Regions from separate parts of the Promicromonospora sp. NFX87 genome, predicted to be linked through region 1. Evidence: predicted binding sites of a transcription regulator. Region 1 holds the regulator's gene; the other holds the start of a gene.
The links. The regulator LexA, encoded in region 1, represses DNA repair genes until DNA is damaged. The targets are predictions, from matches to a motif close to TCGAACANNTGTTCGA.
Positions count from the first base shown of each region.

Region 2: a site for LexA is predicted at 1,535-1,550, ahead of ruvA (Holliday junction branch migration protein RuvA). Genes of this name have one in related genera too.

Region 1 covers NZ_CP183413.1:4,006,288-4,009,459, forward strand. Annotated here, with positions in the region: gene nrdR (transcriptional regulator NrdR) at 18-488, opposite strand; gene ACNYC2_RS18020 (LysM peptidoglycan-binding domain-containing protein) at 608-1,054, opposite strand; gene lexA (transcriptional repressor LexA) at 1,242-2,057, shown strand; gene ACNYC2_RS18030 (L-lactate dehydrogenase) at 2,142-3,131, opposite strand; gene ACNYC2_RS18035 (ATP-dependent DNA helicase) at 3,141-3,172, opposite strand, start outside.
Region 2 covers NZ_CP183413.1:1,999,645-2,002,816, reverse strand. Annotated here, with positions in the region: gene ruvB (Holliday junction branch migration DNA helicase RuvB) at 1-799, opposite strand, end outside; gene ruvA (Holliday junction branch migration protein RuvA) at 846-1,475, opposite strand; gene ruvC (crossover junction endodeoxyribonuclease RuvC) at 1,641-2,207, opposite strand; gene ACNYC2_RS08945 (YebC/PmpR family DNA-binding transcriptional regulator) at 2,265-3,026, opposite strand; gene pdxT (pyridoxal 5'-phosphate synthase glutaminase subunit PdxT) at 3,111-3,172, opposite strand, start outside.

The DNA.
Region 1 (3,172 bases):
GGCGGCCCCACGACGCCCTATGCCTGGGCGGCCGCCCGCTCGGCGCGCTCCGCACGGAGCGAGGTGATCGCGCTCTCGAAGTCCTCGAGCGAGTCGAACGACTGGTAGACGCTCGCGAACCGGAGGTAGGCCACCTCGTCGAGCTCGCGGAGCGGGCCGAGGATGGCGAGGCCCACCTCGTACGCGTCGATCTCCGCGCTGCCGTTGCTCCGCAGGGTCTCCTCGACACGCTGGGCCAGGATCGCCAGGTCGTCGTCGCTCACCGGGCGCCCCTGGCACGCCTTGCGCACACCCGCGGCGACCTTGTCGCGGCTGAACGGCTCCGTGGCGCCGGAGCGCTTGACCACGGACAGGCTCGCGGTCTCCACGGTGGTGAACCGTCGGTTGCAGTTCGGGCACTGCCGTCGGCGCCGGATCGACAGGCCGTCGTCGGCGGTCCGCGAGTCCACCACACGCGAGTCGGCGTGGCGACAGAACGGGCAGTGCATGCTCACTCCTGCGTGGTCGACCATCGACCGGAGGCCTCCGGTCGCGCCCCGACCGTAAGCGGGCAAACCACCCCCTTGCAACATAGCCGCAACATTCGTCGGCGAATCGAGGCCTTTCGTCACTCCTTGGGCAGGAGCAGCAGCTCCCCGACGCGCAGCGTGCCGGTCGACATCTCGTTCAGCTCCTGCAGCCGGCCGACCGCGTGCCGCACGTCCTCGCCGGGCCTCGCGACCTCCTGGGCGAAGCCCCAGAGCGTCTCTCCCGGCTGCACGGCATGCACCCGGACCTCGGTGGGTTCTCCCGGGGAGCTGGCGACCGCCGTCGCCCCCCACGTGACCATCGGCGCGAGCAGGAGCATGGCCAGCAGCACGAGGACCACGCGGCCACGCCGCGTGAGCCGCAGGCCGGCCAGGCCCAGCCGGTCGGCGATCGTGCGCCCTTCCGCCGGGGCGTACGCACGGAGCGCAGCCGGTCCGGCCGCCGGTGCGTACGCCCGGCCATACGACGGCGCATACGCCTGTTCATACGTCGGGGTGTACTGCCGCAGCGGGATCACGTCCCCCATGGCCCCTCCTCGAGGTGCAGAGCTTCTGTCGTTCATACAAGCGTTCGTCGAACGCCCGTACCATTGTGTAGCACGGGACACCGTCCATGTCGAGACACGCTCGAACATTCGTTTGAGCCGAGCGCGTTTGTGACCTAGAGTGGGTAGCGCACAGGAGAACATTTGTCGGAACGGGAGGGGCACGGGCATGACGGGACGGGACGGGACCAGCGACACGAGAGCCGTCGACACGGCAGCCTCCGGCGTCGCCACGCTGGACACGCCGGCCGACAAGGCGGTCGCTGACGTGCACACGATCTCGCCGACAGACCGCCTCACCGAACGGCAGCGCCTCGTGCTGGACACGATCCGGCAGTCGTTCGAGACGCGGGGCTACCCGCCGTCGATGCGTGAGATCGGCGAGGCCGTCGGGCTGGCCAGTCCGTCGAGCGTCAAGCACCAGCTCCAGATGCTCGAGAAGAAGGGCTTCCTGCGCCGCGACCCCAACCGGCCGCGTGCCATGGAGCTCGTGGAGCCGATGGCCGAGCAGGTCGACAAGCCGACCCGCGGCGAGATCCACTGGCCCGAGCCGCGCCGTAGCGGCCAGGTCCACTGGGGCGGCTCGGTGCCCGACGACGCCAGCACTCCCCCGCCGTCGTACGTACCGCTCGTGGGCCGTATCGCGGCCGGTGGCCCGATCCTCGCCGAACAGGTCGTCGAGGACGTGTTCCCGCTCCCCCGCCAGCTGGTGGGTGACGGCGAGCTGTTCCTCCTCAAGGTCGCCGGCGACTCGATGGTCGACGCCGCGATCTGCGACGGGGACTGGGTGGTCGTGCGCCAGCAGAACGTCGCGGAGCAGGGCGAGATCGTCGCCGCCATGATCGACGGCGAGGCCACGGTCAAGACGTTCAAGCAGACCGACGGTCATGTGCTGCTGCTGCCGCAGAACCCGGCTTACGAGCCGATTCCCGGCGACGAGGCCCAGATCCTCGGCCGCGTGGTCGCCGTCCTCCGCAGCCTCTGACAAGACCGCGAAGTAGAGCGCCTGTCCGCCCTGCGCAACGCTCAGCGTGCGTAGGGCGGACAGGCGCTCTACTTCGCGGTGCCGTCAGAAGCCGAACCGCCTCTGCACGGCCCGCACGTTCTCTGCCGAGGCACGAAGGCCCGCCAGCTCGTCATCGGACATCGGCACCCGCACGTTGTCCGTGACACCCCGCCGGTCCACGAGCGACGGCACGGACAGGCACACGTCGCTGATGCCGTGGTAGTCGTCCAGCAGCGAGGACACCGGCATGATCCGGCCCTCGTCCTTGAGCACCGCCTCGATGATGCGGGTAGCGGCCAGGCCGACGGCGTAGTTGGTCGCCCCCTTGCCGGAGATGATCCGGTACGCGGAGTCCACGACCTCGCGGTGCACCTCCGTACGGACCGCCGCGTCGAGCGGCGGCTTGCCGCCCAGCGGCTCCCAGTCGAGCAGCGGCATGCCGCCGATCGACGCCGAGCTCCACAGCGCGATCTCCGAGTCGCCGTGCTCCCCGGCGATGTACGCGTGCACGTTCCCCACCGCCACGCCGCAGCGCTCGGCGAGCACCACGCGCAGCCGGGAGGAGTCCAGGACCGTACCGCTGCCGAACATCCGCTCGCGCGGCACTCCGGAGATCTTGAGCGCCGCGTAGGTCACGACGTCCACCGGGTTCGTCACCATGACGTACGTGGCACCCGGCGCGACCTCGACGAGGCCGGGCAGGATGTCGCGCATCAGCCCGATGGTTCCCTCGGCGAGGTCGAGCCGCGTCTGCCCGGGCTTCTGCTTCGCCCCTGCGGTCACGACCACGACGTCGGCTCCCGCGCACACCGCAACGTCGTCCGAGCCGATCACCTGCGCCTGGGGCGTGAACATGAGGCCGTGCTGGAGGTCGAGCACCTCGGCCTCGACCTTCGCCCGGTTGACGTCGTGCAGGGCGATGGTCCGCGCCGAGCCCCGCGCGAGCGCGGCGAAGGCCAGCGTGGAGCCCACAGCGCCCGCGCCCACCACCGCGAGCTTGGTGGTACGGGCATTGGAGGGACGTACGGCCGGGATGTCCGAAAGGGCTGCCATGCCCCCAGGTTAGGTGTCGAGCCTCGCCAGCGCGGCGCGCA
Region 2 (3,172 bases), 2.0 Mb from region 1:
ACAGCGCCGTGAGCACCGCGCGGTCGAGGCGGTCCAGGCCGATGGGGTCGACCTCGTAGACCTCGAGCGCGGACCGCGCGGCGTGCAGGTCGAGACTTCCGTCGCCGCGCACCTGCGCCCAGTCGCGCACGCGGCGCAGCAGGCGGTTCGCGATACGGGGGGTGCCACGGGAGCGGCCGGCGATCTCGTGCGCCGCCGCGTGCTCCAGGTGTACGCCGAGCAGCCCGGAGGAACGCAGGATCACGCGCTCCAGCTCCTCGGGCGAGTAGTAGTCCATGTGCCCGGTGAAGCCGAAGCGGTCCCGGAGCGGGGCGGGCAGCAGGCCGGAGCGGGTGGTGGCGCCGACGACGGTGAACCGCGGCAGTGCCAGCGGGATCGCCGAGGCACCCGCGCCCTTGCCGACGATGACGTCGACCCGGAAGTCCTCCATCGCGACGTACAGAAGTTCCTCGGCGGGGCGCGCCAGGCGGTGGATCTCGTCGATGAACAGCACGTCCCCCTCCTCCAGCGAGGACAGGACGGCGGCGAGATCGCCCGCGTGCTGGATGGCGGGGCCGCTGGTGAGCCGCATGTGCGACTCCAGCTCGCCCGAGATGATCATCGCCAGGGTCGTCTTGCCGAGACCGGGCGGGCCGGACAGCAGCACGTGGTCGGGCGGGTTGCCGCGCGCGATCGCCGCCTGCAGCACGAGGGAGAGCTGGTCGCGCACCACCCGCTGGCCGACGAAGTCGTCGAGGCGCTTGGGCCGGAGCGCGGCCTCGGCGGCCCGCTCGATCTCGTCAGCGCTCGGCGCGACGATGCGGCTCCGCTCGTCGGCCGTACCGGTGGCCGAGCCTGCCGAGGCCTCAGCCACGGTGTCCTCCCAGCAGGCGCAGGGCGGCGCGGAGCGTGGTCGCGACCTCGTCGGCCGCTATCGCGTCGGTCCCGGCGTCGGCGAGCACCTTCGCCACGGCGTCGTCCGCCTGCTTGGCGGGCCAGCCGAGACCCGCCAGGGCCTCGACCACGCGCTCGGAGTGGTCGCCCGCGCTCGCGGCAGGCTCGGCCGCCGCGCCCGCGACCGTGAGCGCCCCCGACGGCGGCCCGAGCCGGTCCCCCAGCTCGAGAACTATGCGCTGCGCGCCCTTCCTGCCGATGCCCGGGACCCGGGTCAGCGCGGCGAGGTCCTCACCCGCGACCGCCCGGCGCAGCGCGTCCGGGGTGTGCACCGCGAGCATCGCGAGCGCGAGGCGCGGCCCGACGCCGGACACCGTCTGCACCACCTCGAACACGTCGCGCTCGTCGGGGTCGCCGAACCCGTACAGCGTCATCGAGTCCTCGCGGACCACCATGCTCGTCGCGACGCCGGCCGTCTCGCCGACGCGCAGCGTGGCCAGCGTGGTGGGCGTGGCGTGCACGAGATAGCCGACGCCGCCGACGTCGACCACCGCGCGGTCCAGGCCCACATGGGCCACGGTTCCCGTCAGCGAGGCGATCACGGGGTCCCCCTTCTCGGGTCGTGGATGGGGTCCCGGTGATCCAGCTCGTCGAGACCCACTCGAACAGTCGTGCGACGACCCTAACAAGCCGGACCACCCGCTACCTCGCACCACGCCGCCGTCGGCACCTGCCCACGCCCCACCCGGCGAGAGGGCCGGGCGGGTCTAGCGGCGGGGGCGCTGCTTCGCTGCCTGTTCCGCGGCGGCCCAGGCGCGCTGCGCCGGCGTGAGCTCGTGCCGGTCGCCGCCCTGCAGCGCACCGGCGGGGCGCCACAGGTGGCAGACAGCGAGGGCCAGCGCGTCGGCGGCGTCGGCGGGCCGCGGCGCCTCGTCGAGGTCGAGGATGCGGGTGATCATCGTCGTCACCTGGGCCTTGTCGGCGCGGCCGGAACCGGTCACCGCCGCCTTCACCTCCGACGGCGTGTGCAGGGCGACGGGCACACCCCGGCGGGCCGCGGCCACCATGGCCAGGCCCGCCGCCTGGGCGGTCCCCATCACCGTGCCGACGTTGTGCTGCGCGAACACCCGCTCGACCGCGACGACGTCGGGCACGTGCTCGTCGAGCCACATGTCCAGGCCCTCGGCGATCTTGAGCAGCCGCAGGTCGGTGGACAGCTCCGGCTCCGAGCGGATCACACCGACCGCGACCATCCGTGCCCGGCGCCCGGGCAGGGAGTCGACCACACCGATTCCGCACCTGGTCAGGCCGGGGTCGACCCCTAGTACGCGCATGGCGTCAGGTTCTCATGACGCCGGGCGGGGTCTCGACAGGCTCGACCAGCGCCTACCTCACTCCTCTTCGTCGAGAGCGGCCATGACCTCGTCGCTCGCGTCGAAGTTCGCGTAGACGCTCTGCACGTCGTCGCTGTCCTCGAGCGCGTCGATGAGGCGCATGATCTTGCGAGCACCCTCGACGTCCACCTCGACCTGCATGGAGGGGTGGAAGATCACGTCGGCGGAGTCGTACTCGATGCCGGCCTCCTGGATGGCCGTACGCACCGACACGAGGTCGGTGGCCTCGGTGAGGACCTCGATGACCTCGCCCTGGTCCGTGACGTCCTCGGCGCCGGCGTCGAGCGCGGCGAGCATGACCTCGTCCTCACCCACACCGTCGGCCTTCGGGACCACGATCAGGCCCTTGCGGGAGAACAGGTACGACACCGAACCCGGGTCGGCGAGGTTGCCGCCGTTGCGGCTGAACGCCAGGCGCACCTCGGAGGCCGCGCGGTTCTTGTTGTCGGTGAGGCACTCCACCAGCACGGCGATGCCGTTCGTGCCGTAGCCCTCGTACATGATCGTCTGGTAGTCGACGGCGTCGGCGCCCTCGCCCGAGCCACGCTTCAGCGCGCGATCGATGTTGTCGTTCGGCACGGACGACTTCTTCGCCTTCTGCACCGCGTCGAACAGCGTCGGGTTACCGGCGAGGTCGCCGCCACCCGTGCGCGCCGCGACCTCGATGTTCTTGATCAGCTTCGCGAAGAGCTTGCCGCGCTTGGCGTCGATCGCGGCCTTCTTGTGCTTGGTCGTGGCCCACTTTGAGTGACCTGACATGCCTCTACCTGACTCCTTGCATTTCCGATGGCTCTAATGACTTCAGGGCTTCGATACGGGGTCGAACGGTACCGGGGAAAGCGCTCAGCCGCCCGCAACCATGCCGACGAACAACCCGTGTACTCGCGTGTCCCCCGTGATCTCGG